DNA from 4 places in the Aquamicrobium lusatiense genome. Region 4 is predicted to be linked to each of the others. Evidence: predicted binding sites of a transcription regulator. Region 4 holds the regulator's gene; each other region holds the start of a gene.

Region 1 (5,216 bases), 390 kb from region 4:
ACCCGCATGTCACCGAAGCGCAGGTAAGAGCGCTGTTCGACGAACTCGACAAGCAGGCGGAATTCGTCGAGGGCCTGCGCGAGACGCTGGAAAAGTTCGGCCACGACTTCTCCGTGATCGAGGCGGCGGAAAAACTGGAAGAACGCTTCGACGACCTCGCCGCATCCGCCGCCGAAAAGCTCAAGGCGATGCGCAGCCGGACATAGATCGCCTTGCGTCCATTCGGACGCACGAAGGACGATCTAAGTTATTGATAGAGCATCGGAATAACCGAAAACCGGGTTACACTTTCCGGTCCGATGCTCCAGGGTCCAAAACGAGCCGTTGCCGATACGCGGCGCGTCAGGCCGCGGTGACGAAGCTGTCCAGAACCTTTTTCTGCCCGGCGCGGTCGAAATCGATGGTCAGCTTGTTGCCTTCGACAGCCGAGACGTTGCCGTTCCCGAATTTCATATGGAAGACGCGGTCGCCGACGCTGAAAGCGGATGGGGTGTCCGCGACCGACTTCGCCACCAGCTCGCCTTCGATGGTGCGGCTTTTCACCGAACCACGCCCCGCGCCATAGCCGGAATCGGCCTCGCCATAGCCGATGCGCTCGACCGCATGGCCCGAGCGCGTGCCCCAGTTGCGGCTTGTCGCTTCCGTGCGGTTCTGGCGGGCGCGCTGCCAGCCGGGTGTCGCATAGGTATTGGAGAAGGCACCGCCGCTGCCGCCCTGATCGCCGCGCTTGGCATATCCGCCGGTGGGCGAACCGATATTGTCGAAGCGCGAGGCGCCATAGGGATTGCCATAGCCGCCAAAGCCCGAGCCGCTTTCGCTCACCTCGACATGGGCCTCCGGCAACTCGTCGAGGAAGCGGGAGGGGATTGTGGATTGCCACAGGCCGTGGATGCGCCGGTTGGAGACGAACCAGATGTGCAGGTTGCGCTTGGCGCGCGTGAGCCCGACATAGGCGAGGCGGCGTTCTTCTTCGAGGCCGGAGCGGCCGCCTTCATCGAGTGCGCGCTGGTGCGGGAACAGGCCTTCCTCCCAGCCGGGCAGGAACACGGTCTCGAACTCAAGCCCCTTGGCCGAATGGAGCGTCATCAGCGAAACGGCGTCGAGATCCTCGTTCTTGTCGGCATCCATGACCAGCGCGACATGTTCGAGGAAGGCGCGCAGGGATTCGTAATCCTCCATGGAGCGGATCAGCTCCTTGAGGTTGTCGAGCCGCGTCGGCGCATCGGCCGAACGGTCGTTCTTCCACATGTCGGTGTAGCCGCTTTCCTCAAGGATGGTCTCGGCCAGTTCCGTATGCGGGGTGGTTTCCAGCAGATCCTGCCAGCGCGCGAAATTGGCGGCGACCTCGCGCAGCGCTGCCCGAGGCTTCGGCTTCAGCTCGTCGCTTTCGGCAAGCGTGGCGGCCGCCTGCAGCATCGGCACGCCAAGCGCGCGGGCCGTGTCATGCACCTGACGGATGGCGGCTTCGCCAAGGCCGCGCTTCGGCACGTTGACGATGCGCTCGAAGGCGAGGTCGTCGCCCGGATTGGCCACGACACGCATATAGGCCATGGCGTCGCGGATTTCCTGCCGCTCATAGAAGCGCGGGCCGCCGATGACGCGGTAGTTCAGGCCGATCTCGATGAAGCGATCCTCGAAGGAGCGCATCTGAAAGGAGGCGCGCACCAGAATGGCGATGTCGTTGAGCACATGGCTGTTGCGCTGCAACGCCTCGATCTCCTCACCGATGGCGCGGGCCTCCTCGTCGGAATCCCATGCGGCATGGACATTGACCTTGGGATCGTCAGGATCGGGGCTGTCCGTGAACAGGGTCTTGCCGAGTCTGCCTTCATTGTGGGTGATGAGATGGGCGGCAGCGCCAAGGATATGGGCGGTGGAGCGGTAGTTGCGCTCGAGCCGGATCACTGTCGCGCCCGGAAAATCCTTCTCGAAGCGCAGGATGTTGTCCACTTCCGCGCCGCGCCAGCCATAGATCGACTGGTCGTCATCGCCGACGCAGCAGATGTTGACTTTGTTTTCGCTCACGGGCCGCACCGCCGCCTGCGGCGGCTGGCCCTCCGCTGGGGCGGGAGAAACGTCGCCCGGCGCACCGTCGCGCCGCGCTCGGCCTTCGGCCGGTTGGGCAGAGCTGGTGCGCGGGCGCTGGGCCAGAAGGCGCAGCCACATATATTGCGCGGTGTTGGTGTCCTGATACTCGTCCACCAGAATGTAGCGGAAGCGCTTGTGGTATTCGGCCAGAATGTCGTGATGGGCGCGGAAGATGCGGATCGGGTGCAGGAGCAGGTCGCCGAAATCGCAGGCGTTCAGCGTCGTCAGCCGCTCCTGATAGGCGCGGTAGAGCTCGCGGCCGCGCCCGTTGCCGAACGAACGCGCATCCCCCTCGGGAATTTCTTCCGGGCCGAGGCCCTTGTTCTTCCAGCCGTCGATCATCTGGGCGAAGGTGCGTGGCGCCCAGCGCTTGTCGTCCAGACCTTCGGCCTGAATGAGCTGCTTGATGAGACGGATGACGTCGTCGGTGTCGAGAATGCTGAAATCGGAGCGCAGGCCGGCCAGTTCCGCATGGCGGCGCAATATCTTTACACCGATGGAGTGGAAGGTGCCGAGCCAAGGCATGCCTTCGACCGCTTCGCCGACCAGCAGCCCGATGCGCTGCTTCATCTCGCGTGCGGCCTTGTTGGTGAAGGTCACGGCAAGGATCTGCGAGGGGAAGGCGCGGCCGGTGGCAAGGATATGGGCGATGCGGGTGGTGAGTACGCGCGTCTTGCCGGTGCCGGCGCCGGCCAGAACCAGCACGGGCCCTTCGGTGGTTTCCACCGCCTGCCGCTGTTCGGGATTGAGCCCCTTGAGATAGTCGGGCGGGCCGTTCTGCGCCTGTCGCGCGGCCATGGCACGCGCGGCGATACCGGACGGCGCACCGGCGCTGCCGGAGGCAGCCGGAGGTCTCGCGCCCGGTTCATCGAAGAAGGGCATATCGTCGGAAAAGCCGGACATTGTTCCCGAATGTAGTGATTCGGTCCCGAAAGACCAGAAGTGTCGCCGTTTTGTTCTGTTTTCAGAGCATGGCTTAGCCCTGTCGGCGCGCGCCTGCAAGGAAAGCCTGTCGATGGAGGGAACATTGCGGCGCCCGCGCCATTATCCCTGATTACTCATTTCGGCACTCGAAGTTGGGGGATCAGCTTTGGCCATCATCATCACTTCACTGTTGTTCGCCTTGTTCGGCGCCTGGTTTGGTGTAGGGGGCGTATGGCTCATCACGCTTGGCGGCAGCTGGTATTATGCCGTTGCCGGCGTTGTTTTCCTGATTGCGGCGTGGTTGCTCTACCGGCGCAGCATGGCCGCGCTCTGGCTTTATGCCGCCTTCCTGCTGGCGACCCTCGTGTGGGCCATATGGGAGACAGGCTTTGACTGGTGGTCGCTCGGCGCCCGCGGTGGCCTGCTCGTGCTGCTTGCCATCTGGCTGCTGATGCCGGTCATCTGGAGCAGGCTTTCCGGCACGGACGGCCGTGCGCCGCTGATCCTCGTGGTTCTGGCGTCGCTCGGCGTCGCCGGATATTCCATGACCACCGATCCCTACGACATGGCCGGAACCCTGCCGACGGACAAGGTGACGCCGGAGGGCGCCCTTGGCGCAAACTTCCCGGCGGGTGAATGGCACTTCTACGGGCGCAGTCCCTATGGTCAGCGCTATTCGCCGCTGGACCAGATCACGGTCGAGAATGTCGACAAGCTTGAACTGGCCTGGACCTACCAGACCGGCGATGTGCGCCTGCCCAGCGACGTCACTGAAACCACCTATCAGGTGACGCCGCTCAAGATCGGCGACAATCTCTACATCTGCACGCCGCACAACCTCGCAATTGCCGTGGACGCGGCGACGGGCAGGGAAAAGTGGCGCTTCGATCCGCAGATCGGGCCGGAGAACCAGCGCCAGCACCAGACCTGCCGCGGCGTTTCCTATTACAAGGATGCGTCGATCGCTGCCGGCGAAGCCTGTGCGGAACGCGTCTACCTGCCGACTTCCGATGCGCGCCTCATCGCCCTCGATGCGGCAACCGGCCAGATCTGTCCGTCATTCGGCAATGCCGGCACCGTGGACCTGATGGAGCACATGCCGTATCCGAAGGCGGGTTACTATTATTCGACCTCGGCGCCGCTGATCGCGCGCGACAAGATCATCGTGGGCGGTGCGGTCAACGACAATTACTCCACGGAAGAGCCGTCCGGCGTGATCCGCGCCTTCGACGCGCGCTCGGGCGCTGTCGTGTGGGCGTGGGATCCGGGCAATCCCGATCGCACCGAACCGCTCGGCGACGGCGAGACCTATACGGCGAACTCGCCCAACATGTGGTCGACAGCCAGCGCCGACGAGGAGCTTGGGCTGGTCTATGTGCCGCTCGGCAACCAGACTCCGGACCAACTCGGCATGGGCCGCAGCGAACATGTGGAAAAATATTCGTCCTCGATCACCGCACTCGATCTCGACACCGGCAGGGTGCGCTGGGTGCGCCAGACGGTGCATCATGACCTGTGGGACATGGACGTGCCGGCGCAGCCATCGCTCATTGATCTCACCACGGATGCGGGGACGGTCAAGGCGCTGGTCGGCCCGACCAAGCAGGGCGACATCTATGTGCTGAACCGGGAAACCGGCGAACCGGTCATTCCGGTCAATGAGGTGCCGGCTCCGGGCGGGGCGATCGAAGGCGATTTCACCGCGCCGACGCAGCCCGTGTCGGACCTGACCTTCATGCCGAAGCCGCTAACAGGTGCCGACATGTGGGGCGTCAGCCCGTTCGACCAGCTTGCCTGCCGCATCGAGTTCGCAAGGTTACGCTACGAGGGGCGCTACACGCCGCCTTCGGTTCAGGGAACGCTTGTCTATCCCGGCAATTTCGGCACCTTCAACTGGGGCGGCGTGGCGGTCGATCCGGTCAGGCAGGTGATGTTCGGCATGCCGACCTATCTGGCCTTCAAGTCGCAACTCGTTCCGCGCGATCAGGTGCCACCGGCCGATGCCGAGGCACGCGGCAGCGAGCAGGGGCTCAACCGCAACGAAGGTGCGCCCTATGCCGTGATCATGGGACCGTTCCTGTCGCCGCTCGGCATTCCCTGCCAGTCGCCGCCATGGGGCTATGTGGCGGGTGCGGACCTGCGCACCGGCAAGATCGCCTATAAGCACCGCAACGGCACGGTCTACGACATGACCCCGCTGCCGC
Region 2 (5,216 bases), 1.4 Mb from region 4:
GCCGGATCGCGTCGCCAAGGCGCGCGGCGAGCGCGGGCGCTTCGTGCTCGCCAATGGCTCGGGCGCGATGCTCGACGCGGCCGACCCGCTGGCTGCGGAACCCTTTCTCGTCGTCGCGGACTTGCAGGGCAAGGCGCAGAATGCGCGCATCACGGCAGCGGCTGCGGTCGGCGAAGACGACATCCGCGCCTTGCTCGGCCACGCCATCGAAAGCCGCCGCGATACGCTGTTTGATCTCGAGCGCCGCAGCGTGCGGGTGCGCGAGCAGAGCCGGCTGGGCGCCATCGTGCTTGCCGAGCGCATGCTGCCCGCCCCGACTGGCGACGAGGCGAATGAAGCCGTGCTCGATGCTGTGCGTGCGCACGGTGTCTCCATCCTGCCATGGGGCAAGGAGGCAACGGCACTGCGCCAGCGGCTGTCATGGCTGCACAAGGGTCTTGGCGACCCGTGGCCGGATATGAGCGACGAGGCGCTGACCGCCCGGCTTGAGGATTGGCTGCTGCCCTTTCTCACCGGATCGGCCTCGCTCGCCTCCATCAGCGGCAATGCGTTGACGGCCGGGCTGACCGCGCTGGTGCCGCACGATCTTCAGCGGCGCATCGATGCGCTGGCGCCCACCCATTTCGATGCGCCATCGGGCAGCCACGTACCGGTCCGCTATGACGGCGAGCAGCCGGTTCTGGCCATCCGCGTGCAGGAACTGTTCGGCCTCGCTGCCCATCCGGCTATCGCCGGCGGCACGGTGCCGCTGACGCTGGAACTGCTGTCGCCGGCGCACCGGCCGATCCAGACCACGCGCGACCTGCCGGGCTTCTGGCGCGGCTCATGGGCGGATGTGCGCTCCGACATGCGCGGGCGCTATCCAAAACATGTCTGGCCGGAGAACCCGCTTCAGGCACAGGCTACCAGCAGGGCGAAGCCTCGCGGAACCTGAAATGTTTTGACCGGCCGCACGGGTCGGAGCGCTTCCCAAGGGGCATCGAGAAATTCTGACGCAGGGGCAGCAGGAACGTCTGTTCTGCTTTTGCAATTGTCTGCAACCTGAGTGCACCCAGAGCTGGTATTTGTTCCTGTATTGTTCTTGCATGCCGTGAAAAATCGTGCTTTCCTGTATGCCTGACCAAGGGGAAGGTTCGGCCTGACGGGCGAGGTCGGGTTTTGACGTCGTGGTGTGCGCTCCGGGGACGCACAGGGGGAGGCATAGCATGGTTTCACGCGTGCGAACGGTCGCCTTTCAGGGCATCGAGGCCGTGCCCGTCGACGTGCAGATCATGGTGGCGCCGGGAAAGGTGGGCATGTCCATCGTCGGCCTGCCCGACAAGGCGGTCGCGGAAAGCCGTGAGCGTGTGCAGGCCGCCCTTCATGCGTCCGGCCTGTCGATGCCCGCCAAACGCGTGACGGTCAATCTGGCGCCTGCCGATCTGCCCAAGGAAGGCAGCCATTACGACCTGCCGATCGCGCTGGGGCTGATGGCCGCGCTCGGGGTCATTCCGGGCGAGGCGCTGAGCGCCTATGTGGTTCTGGGAGAACTGTCGCTGGATGGCGCCATCGCTTCGGTCGCCGGTGCGCTGCCGGCAGCGATCGCCGCCAACGGAGAGGGCCGGGGCCTGATCTGTCCGCATGATTGCGGGGCCGAAGCGGCGTGGGCCGGTATCGAATTTGACCTTCTGGCGCCGCGCAGCCTGATCGCGCTTGCCAATCATTTCCGGGGCACGCAGGTGCTCACGCGGCCTGAGCCGGGCGTGCGCGCCGGCAGCGCCGATCTGCCCGATCTGGCCGACATCAAGGGGCAGGAAAGTGCGCGCCGGGCGCTTGAGGTGGCGGCCGCAGGCGGTCACAATCTGCTGATGACCGGCCCGCCGGGCTCGGGGAAATCCATGCTCGCCCAGCGGCTGCCGTCGATCCTGCCGCCGCTGTCGCCGCGCGAGTTGCTGGACGTGTCGATGATTGCGTCTATTGCCGGGGAACTGGCGGGCGGGCGGCTTACCGATCGCCGGCCGTTCCGGGCCCCGCATCATTCCGCCTCGATGGCGGCGCTGGTGGGCGGCGGGTTCAGGGCGCGTCCCGGTGAGATATCGCTGGCCCATCACGGCGTGCTGTTTCTGGATGAGTTTCCTGAATTTTCTCCGCAGACCCTCGATGCGCTGCGCCAGCCGCTCGAAACGGGTTCCTGCATGATCGCGCGCGCCAATCACCGCATCAGCTACCCGGCACGGATCCAGCTGGTCGCCGCCATGAATCCCTGCCGCTGCGGCATGGCTGGCGAACCGGGTTTTCGCTGTGCGCGCGGCGAGCGCTGCCGCACGGAATATCAGGCCCGCATCTCCGGACCCTTGCTGGACCGCATTGATCTCAGGATCGAGGTGCCTGCGGTTTCGGCTGCCGACCTGATCCGCCCGGGAAAGTCGGAAGCGAGCGCTGCCGTGGCCACGCGCGTGGCGCGGGCGCGCGATCTCCAGCGAGCCCGTTTCGAGGCGCTGGGTGCCGATGGAGCGCTGACCAACGCCCAGTGCCCGCCTTCGCTGATCGAGGTGGTCGCCACCCCCGATCAGGGAGGAATGATGCTTCTGCAGGATGCCAGCGAAAAGCTCGGCTTCTCCGGCCGCGCCTATCACCGCGTGCTGAAAGTTGCGCGCACGCTGGCCGATCTCGACGGCAGCGAGGGCATCGGCCGCATCCATGTGGCGGAGGCGATCTCCTACCGCATGGAGACCGGGCTCATGGCGAAGGCTGCATAGTTTTGCCTCCGGGCTGCCGGCCTGAGTGATCATCGGGCGCGTGGCAGCTTCCCTGTGTGTGTGTGTGTGCGGAGCTCGGCAAGGGACGGTTGGCGGCGCTTGCCGTACTGATCCGCGACGGTTTTTTCCGGCGTGGTGAATGGCACTTGATCGGATGGCGGCGCAGCAGGTGTCGGCTGCACCGGATTGGAGCATTTCTGCTTTTTCCCGGATCGCAGAAATGCTCCGATCCTTTATTTTCGCGCAATGCGGAGCGCACAAAACCGCAGTGCACTTCTGCTGAAATTGCTACAGCGCACGGAGCATATGGGGCGGGCGCGAAAATGAAAAAGCCGGCGAGGTGCGCCGGCTTTTGTCGGGTTCATTCGGTCGAAGGTCCGTCAGATGCGACCCTTCCACGGGATGAAGACCTTTTCCAGATGGCGGATGAGCAGGTCGAAGGCGAAGGCGAAGACGCCGATCACGATGATGCCCATGATGACGGTGTCGCTTGCCAGATATTCGGCTGCATTCAGCACCATGAAGCCGAGGCCGCGGCTGGCCGCCACCATTTCGGCCGCCACCAGAGTCGTCCAGCCGACACCGATGCCAATGCGCATCCCGGTGAAGATTTCCGGCAGCGCCGCCTTCATGATGACCTGAGTGATCACCTGCTGGCTGGTTGCGCCCATCGCATAGGCGGCGTGGATCTGTTCGGTCGAGACCGAGCGCACGCCGGCGCGGGCCGCGATCGCCATCGGCGCGAAGATGGCGAGGAAAATCAGGAAGACTTTTGGGAACTCGCCGATGCCCAGCCAGATGATGACCAGCGGCAGATAGGCGAGCGGTGGCAGCGGCCGGTAGAACTCGATGATCGGGTCGAGCACGCCGCGAACGACCCGGTTGACGCCCATCAGGATGCCGATCGGAATGGCCGTCACGCAGGCCAGCGCGAAAGCGCCGAAGACGCGGCCGAGGCTGGCAAGCGTGTGTTCGATGAGCGTGGAGTTGGCAACGCCGTCGGTCATGGCAAGGATGAACTTGTTGTAGACGGCAATCGGAGAAGGCAGGAACAGCGGCCTCACCCACCCCATCGAGGTGACGAGGAACCACAGCGCAATCAGCACCAGTGCCGTGATGAGGCTGATATGGCCGCTGTAGCCCTCGCCCGGTGCGCCATAGACCTTGCCGGGTTGTGCGGATTTCGCCTTGGACAGCCGCTCAAGCATGGGCCAGCTCCGGATTTCCTGATGCTCGCTCGTCGCCATAGATAATCCCCAGTATGGTTTCCCGCATTTCGATGAAGTCGGGGCTGGACTTGATTGCGCGCGCATCTCCGCTTTCGAGGAAACGGCGGTTGAAGTCGAGTTCGTAGGTGTGGGTGATGCGGCCCGGCCGTGGCGACATGACGATCAGCCGCGAGCCGAGGAATAGCGCTTCCTCGACACTGTGGGTGATGAAGAAGAACATCTTGTTGGTGTGCTGCCAGACCCTGAGCAGCAATTCCTGAATGGTCTCGCGCGTCAGCGCGTCGAGGGCGGCCATCGGCTCGTCCATCAGCAGCATGGCCGGGTCGCAGGTCAGCGCCCGTGCAATGCCCACGCGCTGCTGCATGCCGCCGGAAAGCTGGTAGATCATGTGCCTGTGGAAGTCCTGCAGGCCGACCAGCGCCAGATTGCGCACGGCGCGCTCGCGTCTCTGGTCCTTCGGCACGCCCTGAAGCTTGAGGCCGAATTCGGTATTGTCGATGACGTTGAGCCAGGGCAGCAGCGCATGCTTCTGGAACACCACGCCGCGGTCGGCGCCCGGGCCGGTGACGCGTCGGCCGCCCAGCGTAATGTCGCCGGCGGTCGGCGCCATGAAGCCGGCCATCAGGTTGAGCAGCGTGGTCTTGCCGCAGCCGGAAGCGCCCAGCGCCACCACGAAGTCGCCGCTGTGGATCGTCAGGTTGACGCCCTTCAGTGCAATCACCGCTTCGTCCGAGTGGAGACCTGGATAGGTCAGGTTCACATTGCTTATGTTGAGCGTTTCCATGTCTTGCCTTCTCGCACCATGTCGTCAGGGCATGCGCCGGTGGCTACAGGACCGTGGCGGCCCCGTATGGGAACAGCCGGCGGCGTTAGAGCATCGGGCCGAAACGTGGAATCCGGATTTCGGATATTCCGATGCTCTGTCAATAATTCAGATCGTCCTTTGTGCGTCCGGATGGACGCATGGCGATCCCGCCGCCGGCCGGTCTTGCAGCCGCTACTTCGAAGCCGCCGTCGCGAAATCCGCGTTCACGAAGGGGGCGTAGTCTTCCAGCGCGTGGTCGATCTGCTTCTGCTCGACCAGGAATTTAGCACTTTCCGTGAAAGCGCGCACCGCGCCGCTTTCGGCGCCACCCCCAAGCCAGACATTGGAGGCCTGCTCCTCGGCGCTCGGGAAGACGAGGAGATCAAGGGCTTCGACCACATCTTCGGGCGAGCCGCCGATCATCCTGACGATGCCCTGCACCTC
Region 3 (5,216 bases), 370 kb from region 4:
CCTCCAGCGATATGGCATCGCCGGCCACCGCCTTGGTCAGCAGGATATGAGCCGATGCCGAGCCGATGGAGCCGGCAAGCTCCCTTTCGAGACGCGCGATGAAATCCGCTGAAACGCCCTGCTGGGGAGCGGCCTGCCTGTGCGGCACCCCGGCTGAATCAAACAGCGCTCTCGCCCGACTCCACCCCAGAACGCGCTCGGCAACGAAGAACAGTTCGCTGGTGGTGGCAGAGCCACGCAATATGCGCGGCTGGTAGGATGCTGAACGGCGAAACACGTCTACGAAGAGCGAAGCCTGAATGCGCTCCAGCGCGTTCTGGCTGGTTGCCGCCGACACGCACAGAAGGACGGACACATTGGCGAGCATGCTCCAGAACACGGAATGCACGAGCGGGTCGAGCCCTTCCATGCCGAACAGCGCCTGCGGCCGCAGCGCACGAATACTCCAGGGACCTTCGGCGATGAGATCCTTAACCACCGGGCTGAAGGTGACGAAAGACGGCAGGAACAGCGTCCACGCCCAGACGATGAACCCCACCGATATGGCTGCCAGCGCCCCCTTCATGGTGGCGGTGCGCCAGTACAGTGCCGCCATCATGGCGGGAAAGAACTGCGCCACGCCGCCGAAGGAGATCAGCCCGATGGGGGCAAGCGCGTCTGACCCCTGCGTGAGCCAGAAATAGAGAAAGCCCAGCAACAGCATCAGCGCGATGGAGATGCGCCGGCTGCGCAGCAGAAGCCGGGCAATGTCGTGCTCTCCCTTTTCATCACCGGGCGAGGTTCTGCGCAGCGCAAGCGGGACCACGATATGGTTCGAGACCATGATCGAGAGGGCGATGGATGCGACGATGATCATCGATGTCGCGCTGGAAAAACCGCCGATGAAGGCAAAAAGCGCCAGCGCATCGTGGCCCGTCATCATCGGCAAGGTGAGAACGAACATGTCGGGGTTCGATCCCGCCGGCATGGTTGAAAGCCCATAGAGCGCAATTGGCAGGATAAAGACGCTCATCGCCAGCATGTAGCAGGGGAAGGCCCAACTCGCGGTGCGCAGATGATCCTCGTTCGAATTCTCCACCACGGTGATCTGGAACTGGCGTGGCAGGCAGATGACGGCACAGGCCGACAGGAACAGCGCTGCCACCCAGCGGCTGCCAAAAGTGTCCGCTTCGTGGATGCGTACGCCGGCCTCGACCGCGCGGGCATAAATATCGCCGATGCCGTCGCTGACGCCGTAGATCACGAAAATACCGACGGCCAGCAATGCCAGCAGTTTGACCACAGCCTCGAAGGCGATGGCCGCCACCACGCCCGGGTGCTGTTCGCGGGCGTCGACATTACGGGTGCCGAAGAGAATGGTGAACACGGCCATGCCGATGGCGACGCCCAGCGCCAGCGTCACCTCGTCCAGCGTGGCAAGATGATCCGCGCCGGTTCCCTTGGCGACCGACACGGTCTGGATGGAGGTGGTGATCGCCTTGAGCTGCAGGGCGATGTAAGGCGTGATGCTGACCACCGCGATCAGCGTGACCAGCACGGCAAGCCGGCTTGACTTGCCGTAGCGGGACGAGAGAAAATCGGCGATTGAGGTGATGTGCTGGCTGTGCGCGATGCGGATCAGCTTGCGCAGCAAAAACCACCAGCCGACGAAAACCAGCGTCGGCCCCATATAGATGGCCATGAATTCCAGCCCGCTTCGGGCGGCGGTTCCGACCGCGCCATAGAAGGTCCAGCTTGTGCAGTAGACGGATATCGACAGCGTATAGATGGCGGGAGAGCTGAGGAAACCGGCATTGCCGCTCTTGGCGCGGGCATCTGAAATATAGGCCAGCAAAAACAGAAGCCCGACATAGCCGACAGCCGTCAGGATGACGAAGTCCGGCGACAGCATCAGGCATGCCCCGGAGGCTCGGGCGGCACAGCCGGCCCGGTTTCCGGCAGGGATTTGGCAGGTGTCTCCCGAAACTGACGCCCGCGCGACAGCAGCACGGCGCCTGCAATCACCAGAAACCAGACCCCGAACAGATACAGCACCTCAACAGGCACACCGAATGGGCCGATCATGCCTGCAAACAGGTTGAGGAATGGCGGCAGCAACAGAACCACTCCGAAGAAGGGCACAAGAGCCGCGACGTCCTCGCGCTCGGTCCGTTCCTCCCTGGGTGCCGGAGTGCTAGACATGTGCTGCCGGGCGCGGCTGGCTGTCAAGAATGCGCCTTACCGCATCCACGACCTCGCCATTGGCGTAAGGCTTGGTGATGAAACCGTCGGCTTTCAGATCCATGGCTGCCTGCCGGTCATATTGCTGGCCGCGCGCGGTCAGGATCACCACGAAAGTATCGGCGAACAGTTCATTGGCCCGCAAGGTCTTGAGCACTTCCAGCCCGCCGCGCTTGGGCAGCATGATGTCGAGCAGGACCATACGCGGCCTGAAACGGTGTGCAGCCTCAAGCGCGGCCTCGCCATCGCGCGCCACGCCGACGGACCAGCCGCAACGCGTGAGAATGAACTCAAGCGATTCCGATATCGCCGGCTCGTCCTCGACTATAAGAATGTCCGTCATCACAGCAGCCCCTCCCAAGGCTGTGAACGGGCTCGTCTTGCCATCCCGGGATGGCATGCGCCGGAACATTGAACGCCCGGTCTTTTTATTTTCCCCCTATCCCAGTCGAAACCGGCCAGTAAATCAAGTCATCTAAAGTCGTGGTCCAGCGAACATCATCCTTCCCAAGTTTCAGATCACGCCCGGCCTGATTATCACCGGAACTTCCGTCACCGGACGTAAGATCTGCAGGCCTTTGTTTTTCCAAACAATTTTATAAGAACAAGCGTTTCCGCGCTGCTCAAATGACGGCTGGGCATAGTTTTCCGGCTATCGCTGACCCAAAAGAATGAAAAACGCCGCGCGGCCTTTCGGTCGGCGGCGTTTTTCTGGTTTTGATCTCAGTCGCCCCATGCCGGGGTCAGCCCCTCAGGCCAGTGGTCACCCCTTCGGGCATTGCTCAGTTTGCCGGCAGCCGATCAGAACGGAATTTCGTCGTCAAGGTCGCGCGAGCCGCCACCGCCCATTCCGCCGCCACGCGAGCCGCCGAAATCGCCGGAGCCGGACTGGCCGAAATCGGAACCGCGCCCACCGCCACCGCCGCCGCCGGAATAACCGCCGCGATCGTAGCCGACCTGACCGCCGCCTTCACCCTGCCCGCGCGCGTCGAGCATCTGCAATTCACCGCGGAACTTCTGCAGCACGATCTCTGTCGTGTAGCGCTCCTGACCGTTCTGGTCCTGCCACTTGCGGGTCTGGAGCTGGCCCTCGATGTAAACCTTCATGCCCTTTTTCAGGTACTGCTCGGCCACCTTGGCAAGGTTGTCATTGAAGATGACGACGCTGTGCCATTCGGTTTTCTCCTTGCGCTCGCCCGACATCTTGTCGCGCCAGCTTTCAGAGGTGGCAATGCGCAGGTTGACGACCGGATCACCGGAGTTCAGGCGCCTGATTTCCGGATCAGCACCCAGATTGCCAACCAGTATGACCTTATTGACGCTGCCCGCCATGACGCTGTCTCCACGCTCGTCCTAAATTGGAAGTCGCTTACCTTACAGTCTGCCGCGCCGTTTGGCCCGCACGGTCCTGCTGTTTCCCCAAAAGGTTTTTTTTGTTCTCTTTTTGCTCGTTAATTTTCAACCAATGTCAATGCCGATTGGCACTCTGTCACACGTCTCTGTGAACCATAAAGGAAAGCAGCGCTCTGGAAGAGCCATCCACATCCGCTTATATCAGGCTCATGAACCACGTTTTAGCAGCTTTTCTCTGCGCCCTGCCCGTGCTTGTGGCTGCCAGCCCGGCCCTTTCCGGAAGCAGGCAGACACCGGCGACAACGCCCGCTCAGACGAACACCGACCTGCCCGGCGTGGACCGCAGTTTCAGCATCGTAACGCCTTTGCCGCCCGAACCGGACGATACGCCCCGTCCCGGCCAATTCGGTCAGTTCAGGGTCGGGAATTTCGATGTGAAGGTTTCAGGCAAACTCACCTTCGATGTCGGCGTCGGTAACCTGCCTCCAGCCAAACGCTGAATTTCAGCCGAAAAAGCTTTTTCAGGTGCGAGAAAGCAGCAGTCTGCTCCTCATGCCCTCACAAAAAGACAAGCTCCTGACGCTGTCATTGCAGCATCAGGAGCTTTTTATGGGCTTTCCCATAATGCCGGGAGCATTTTACCGGCTTTTCCTCGGATGCTTCGCGGCGTTCAACCGACGATCCGACTAAAGTCTCTGATTTTCGGGGGAACGGCCAGGCTCCGGCTTCACGATGAAAATCTTCACCTGCCAGATGGCTGACCGCGGTTCCGCTCAGGCGCGAAACCAGTTCGAACTGTCAGGTGGGGTCATACCTCGCTCCTTCTGTTCGTTTCCACGCATGATCGAAAGCACTTCATCCGCAGGCGCACCATCCATCCCGCGACTTTTCGCAGATGCCATGCGCCTTCCGGAGATCAGCCCCGTAAGGCGATCGGCTTCCGTTCCTGAAATCTGGCGCTTCTGTTACCCTACGTCAACCGCCCAAAGCGCCATCAGCCAAAATGTGAACTTTGTAACAGCATACCCGCCCTTTATGTCAGGAGGCTGTTCATTTTTTGTTCTTTTCACTTGCCTGCCCCGCTGAAAGGCGCGTAAACCCTCAAACGGAAAGTCGCGGCATCTCTCGAAACCGCGCAGGAACGACCTATATTCGCGGAGGACGGGCAAGCCCGCCATTCCGAAACATCCAGTCGAGGCGGCGGAGCGGCCATGGCCGACCATAAGTTTATTTCCATTCGCGGTGCCCGCGAGCACAATCTCAAGAATGTCGATCTCGACCTGCCCCGCGACTCTCTGGTCGTGATGACCGGCCTGTCGGGCTCGGGCAAGTCATCGCTGGCGTTCGACACCATCTACGCCGAGGGCCAGCGCCGCTATGTGGAAAGCCTGTCGGCCTATGCCCGGCAGTTCCTCGAAATGATGCAGAAGCCGGACGTCGATCAGATCGACGGCCTGTCGCCGGCGATCTCCATCGAGCAGAAGACGACCTCGAAGAACCCGCGCTCCACCGTCGGCACGGTCACCGAGATCTACGACTACATGCGCCTGCTTTTCGCGCGCGTGGGCGTTCCCTATTCGCCGGCCACCGGCCTGCCCATCGAAAGCCAGACCGTTTCGCAGATGGTCGATCGCATTCTGGCA
Region 4 (5,216 bases):
GTGACGAGATCGCCGCAGCAAAGGCGCGCAGGCCCCTTTCCGAGCTGAAAGCCCGGGCAGCAGATCAGGAAAAGCCGCGCGGCTTCCTGTCCGCACTTGAAACATGCAATCACGAAGGCCGCTTCGCGCTCATTGCCGAGATCAAGAAAGCCAGCCCGTCAAAAGGCCTTATCCGGGCCGATTTCGATCCGCCCGCTCTTGCCCGTGCCTATGAGGCCGGCGGCGCTGCCTGCCTTTCGGTGCTGACGGACGGACCGTCTTTTCAGGGCGCCCCGGAATATCTGACCCGGGCGCGTGAGGCTGTCAGCCTTCCCGCGCTGCGCAAGGATTTTCTGTTCGACACCTATCAGGTGCATGAGGCGCGCGCATGGGGGGCGGATGCGATCCTCATCATCATGGCAAGCGTCGATGATGCCACCGCGCAGGCGCTCGAAGACACCGCCTTCTCGCTCGGCATGGACGCACTGATCGAGGTGCATGACGAGGAAGAAACGGTTCGTGCGCTTCGCCTTTCCTCGCGCCTTATCGGGATCAACAACCGCAATCTGCGCACCTTCGAAACCTCGCTGGAAACCAGCGAACGTCTTGCCCCGATGATTCCGGCCGACAGGCTGCTCGTCGGCGAGAGCGGTATCTTCACCAATGAGGACTGCAAGCGGCTGGCCCGGAGCGGCATCGGCACCTTCCTCGTTGGCGAAAGCCTGATGCGTCAGGATGACGTTACCAGTGCCACGCGCATCCTCCTTGGGCTCGAATCAGGCGAGGCATAGCTGCCGTGAGCGAACGCCCCTCCCCGGCCGGAACCGGCCTTACGCATATCGGCGCTTCCGGCGAAGCGCATATGGTCGATGTCGGCGGCAAGGCCGAGACCGTACGGGAGGCTATCGCCGGGGGCAGCGTTCGCATGCAGGCCGAAACGCTTGCCATGATCCTCGCAGGCAACGCTAAGAAAGGCGACGTCCTTTCGACAGCCCGCATAGCCGGCATCATGGCCGCCAAGAAGGCGCACGAGCTCATCCCGCTCTGCCACCCCCTGCTGCTCACCAAGGTCAGCGTCGATATCGAGCCGGATCACGATCTGCCGGGCCTCAGGGTTCAGGCGCTGGCGCGCGTCACCGGCAAGACCGGCGTTGAAATGGAGGCGCTGACGGCTGCGTCCGTCGCCTGCCTCACCATCTACGACATGGCCAAGGCCGTGGACCGCGCGATGATTATTTCCGACATCAGGCTTACCTCCAAGACCGGAGGAAAATCAGGCGACTACAAGGCAGAACCCTGACATGGCGCTGGTCCCGATGGAAACGGCGCTGCAACGCCTTCTGGAGGATGTCGGACCCCTCGATGGCGAAAGCGTACCCCTCAAGGATGCGTATGATCGCGTGCTTGCCGAGTCAATCGTGGCGCTGCGTACGCAGCCTCCGTTCGACGCCTCGGCGATGGATGGCTATGCCATGCAGGGCGCCGACGCGCAGACCACGGACGGTGAATTGGCCGTCATCGGCGAAGTGGCCGCCGGCAGCACATTTTCAGGCTCTGTCGAGGCCGGCCAGTGCGTGCGCATCTTCACCGGCGCACCCCTGCCCGCTGGAACCGATACGGTCGTTATTCAGGAAAATGTCGACAGGCCGGCAGATGGCGTCATTCGCCTGCGCGAGCCGACCGCTGCCGGTCGCAATGTGCGGCGCGCCGGACTGGATTTCACGACTGGCGACCTTCTCGTCGAAAAAGGCCATCTGATGCGTGCCAGCGCGCTTTCGCTTGCCGCTTCGGCCAATCACGCGCGCCTCAAGGTCGTCAAACGGCCTCTGGTCGCCATCATCGCCACCGGCGACGAATTGTGCCTGCCGGGAAGCGAACTGGGGCCGGGGCAGATCATTTCATCCAACAGCTATGGCATCGCAGCCGCGGCCCGCGCCGTGGGCGCCGATGTTCTCGATCTTGGCATCGCACCAGATCGCGAGGATGCAATCTCGGCGCTGGTGAAGCAGGCTGTTGCTGCCGGCGCGGACGTCATCGTCACATCTGGCGGAGCCTCCGTCGGCGATCACGATCTCGTTCACAAGGTTCTGACGCGCGAAGGCATGACGCTCGACTTCTGGCGGATCGCCATGCGGCCAGGAAAGCCGCTGATGTTCGGCAGAATGGACAACATCAGATGTCTGGGCCTGCCCGGAAATCCCGTGGCAAGCCTCGTCTGCTCGCAGCTTTTCCTGAAACCTCTGCTCGCCCGCCTTGGCGGCCGGACTTTCCATCAGGACATCAGGACAGCGACGCTCGGGGCACCGGTTTCAGCCAACGACCATCGGCAGGACTATGTTCGTGCCGCCATCGAGGAACGCGACGGCCAGCTGATTGCCACGCCCTTCGGTGTACAGGATTCCTCCATGCTGCGCACCATGGCCGCATCCGGGGGTCTCGTCATACGCGCCCCCTTCCAGCCAGCATCGGAAATCGGCGATCCCTGCCAGTTGATGATGATCGGTTGAAGCCGTCCCGGATCGTTCTGATTTTAAGCGGTTGCGGAACACAACTGGAACATATAGTGTTTGTTCCGGGTTTGTTTTCCGATTCTGGATTCGCCGCTGCCGGGGGAACCTATGCTGACGCGCAAGCAACATGAACTGCTTCTGTTTATCCATGAGCGTTTGAAGGAGAGTGGCATTCCGCCCTCTTTCGACGAAATGAAGGAAGCGCTGGACCTTGCCTCGAAGTCGGGCATCCATCGCCTGATCACCGCACTGGAAGAACGTGGGTTCATCCGTCGCCTGCCCAATCGTGCGCGTGCGCTGGAAGTGCTGCGCCTGCCCGATTCCATTGCCCCCGGCCTAAACAGCGCACGAAAATTTTCACCCAGCGTCATTCAGGGAAGCCTTGGGCAGCCGGCAAAGGATGTTCGCAAGCCGCAGGTCGCCAGCAATGACGATGACAGCGCTTCGGCGGTTTCCATCCCCGTGATGGGGCGGATCGCTGCGGGTGTTCCGATCGATGCGATCCAGCACAAGACACATTCCATTTCGGTGCCGCCGGAGATGCTGTCGGGCGGCGAGCATTATGCCCTCGAAGTTCGGGGCGATTCCATGATCGAGGCAGGCATTTTTGATGGCGATACCGTCATCATCCGCAACGGCGATACAGCCACCCCGGGCGATATAGTCGTGGCACTCGTTGACGAGGAAGAAGCAACCCTGAAGCGGTTCCGTCGCAAAGGCGCCTCCATCGCGCTTGAAGCCGCCAATCCGGCTTACGAAACCCGGATTTTCGGACCCGACCGCGTCAAGGTGCAAGGCAGGCTGGTCGGATTGATCCGCCGTTATTGATCCGGAAATGAAACGGAGCGAACCGGATTTTTGTTTTCGCTCTGTTCTGAAAAAACATTATCTATCAGGATATTAAAACAACATCTTGGGGAAATGATCGAAATATTTATGTCGCCATTTGAGCGCTCTTAAAACGCTGGAATCAATCTGTTGATCGCAGATAGTTGAAGAGCACTTTACGGCCTGTACGAACGGCGAGCAGATTTTATCTTCATAGGTGAGCCGCCAGTCGAGCGATCTGCCACGATGTTCGATTTCCCGCGTAACTGGGTCTGCATTTTACCCACCCGCGCAAGCAGACGTGCCTAGGGAGGTGCACACTGTTCAGGATGCGCCCTGTCTTTATCGCTTATTCGATCTTGTCCGAGGCCGAGAGAACAGGCGTTTCCGCAGGTGCTGAGGCAACTTTTCTCTCATAGGGCGGCAAGCCACGGGCTTCCCGCGAGTATCGGCGCTGGGTGTGCCATGGCCGATAATTCCCTTCAATTGCGAAGCGCACCTTTGGCTCTCCGATGATTGGCAATGAATTTCCGGCTGAAACAACAGCAGAAGCAGTGTCGATCTTTTCCAGATAGACTTCGGCACTTCCCTTTTGCGCCAGCTCCCGACGGGTCACCACAATTGCCTGAGATTTTCGGCATGGGCTACGCGTAACCGCGTCCTCGATCACGATGACTGTTGCATGGGCACATGCTTTGGCGGCCGTAGCTGCATCCGGAGCCTGCACGACAAGCAGGCCAGAGGGACTGCGCAACGCACATGTTTTCCCGGAGCATACAAACCCTGCTGCTGTACTTTCCTGCTTCGCAGAGGCGATAAAATCCTGCAGAAAAATACCTTCGTCCGGCTGCTTTACGCGGGTTGGCGGCAATACCATCTCAGAGTCCATCGCCCGGCTCCAGTTATCCATGGTGAAGGCATTCGGGCGGGGTCGGTTGACCGCAACCTGCCCGCCTTCCATGGCGACGGCAATCAGCCGGGCATCTTCTGAAATGAGAATGTCAGGCGTTCGGGCGGAACCCAGCGTGAGCAGGCTGCCTATGGCGAATGGCAGTGCAACAAGGCGCAGCCATGTTGTCGTCATCGTTGCAATCACCAGCGCAATCGTCGCCAGAAGCACTGCCTCGGGTGGAATCAGCCCGATCGCGTCGACTGGCGACATGTCCGCGATCTTTTCGGAAAGGAAAATCACTGCCGTCAGCCCCTTGCCCATGATCTGCAAGAGAGGGCCATCAAGCCCGAAAGGCATGGCGAGCGATGCAAAGACAGCAAAAGGCATGACAATGATCGAGACGACCGGCATCACCGCCAGATTGGCCAGCAGGCTGAGCGGTGCAACGCGCTGAAAGTGCCATGCCGCGTAGAGGGTCGTGGCAACACCGGCAACCACGGACGTCGCGGCAAGGCCAATCATCATGGTGACCAGAGCGCGGATCAGCGACCGAACGAGGCCTGACTTTTTGTAAACCCGCGCGACAGGGCGGCGCGCCTTGTAGTCCGACCATGCCGCATAGGCGCCGACGAGCGCCGCCGTTGCCGCGAACGACATCTGGAAGCTGGGCCCCACCACCTCATGGGGCGTGACCAGGATGACGATGATCGCCGAAATGGCGAGATTGCGCATTGTGAGCGCGCTTCGGTCGAACAGGACGGCCACCAGCATGACGGCCAGCATGATGAACGAGCGCACGGCAGCAACCACCATGCCGGAGATCAGCAGGTAGGCGAAAATCGCAAAAAGTGCGGTAAGTGCTGCATATTTCCTGACCGGATGACGGGAGGAAAAATCCGGGAATGCGGCGAACAATCCGCGCATCAATCCCATCACCGTACCCGCCACCAGCGCCATATGCAGGCCGGATATGGAGATAATGTGATAGATGCCTGTCTTGCGCATTG

Evidence for each region. Region 4 encodes LexA, which represses DNA repair genes until DNA is damaged. Its sites were predicted from a motif close to TGTTCNNNNTGTGTTCNG; they were not measured.
Region 1: a site for LexA is predicted at 3,032-3,049, ahead of HNR59_RS13655 (ATP-dependent helicase). Genes of this name have one in related genera too.
Region 2: a site for LexA is predicted at 1,066-1,083, ahead of HNR59_RS04850 (YifB family Mg chelatase-like AAA ATPase). Genes of this name have one in related genera too.
Region 3: a site for LexA is predicted at 3,655-3,672, ahead of ssb (single-stranded DNA-binding protein). Genes of this name have one in related genera too.

Annotation. Positions count from the first base shown of each region.
Region 1 is NZ_JACHEU010000001.1:2,846,531-2,851,746, reverse strand. Features, by position in the region: gene HNR59_RS13660 (hypothetical protein) at 1-206, shown strand, start outside; gene HNR59_RS13655 (ATP-dependent helicase) at 343-2,991, opposite strand; gene HNR59_RS13650 (glucose/quinate/shikimate family membrane-bound PQQ-dependent dehydrogenase) at 3,179-5,216, shown strand, end outside.
Region 2 is NZ_JACHEU010000001.1:1,008,197-1,013,412, forward strand. Features, by position in the region: gene hrpB (ATP-dependent helicase HrpB) at 1-934, shown strand, start outside; gene HNR59_RS04850 (YifB family Mg chelatase-like AAA ATPase) at 1,206-2,738, shown strand; gene HNR59_RS04855 (ABC transporter permease subunit) at 3,119-3,946, opposite strand; gene HNR59_RS04860 (taurine ABC transporter ATP-binding protein) at 3,939-4,751, opposite strand; gene tauA (taurine ABC transporter substrate-binding protein) at 4,965-5,216, opposite strand, start outside.
Region 3 is NZ_JACHEU010000001.1:2,085,098-2,090,313, reverse strand. Features, by position in the region: gene HNR59_RS10010 (sensor histidine kinase) at 1-1,891, opposite strand, end outside; gene HNR59_RS10005 (hypothetical protein) at 1,891-2,181, opposite strand; gene HNR59_RS10000 (response regulator transcription factor) at 2,174-2,563, opposite strand; gene ssb (single-stranded DNA-binding protein) at 3,022-3,552, opposite strand; gene HNR59_RS09990 (hypothetical protein) at 3,783-4,073, shown strand; gene uvrA (excinuclease ABC subunit UvrA) at 4,785-5,216, shown strand, end outside.
Region 4 is NZ_JACHEU010000001.1:2,454,690-2,459,905, forward strand. Features, by position in the region: gene trpC (indole-3-glycerol phosphate synthase TrpC) at 1-770, shown strand, start outside; gene moaC (cyclic pyranopterin monophosphate synthase MoaC) at 776-1,279, shown strand; gene HNR59_RS11785 (molybdopterin molybdotransferase MoeA) at 1,281-2,486, shown strand; gene lexA (transcriptional repressor LexA) at 2,598-3,317, shown strand; gene HNR59_RS11795 (ComEC/Rec2 family competence protein) at 3,667-5,216, opposite strand, start outside.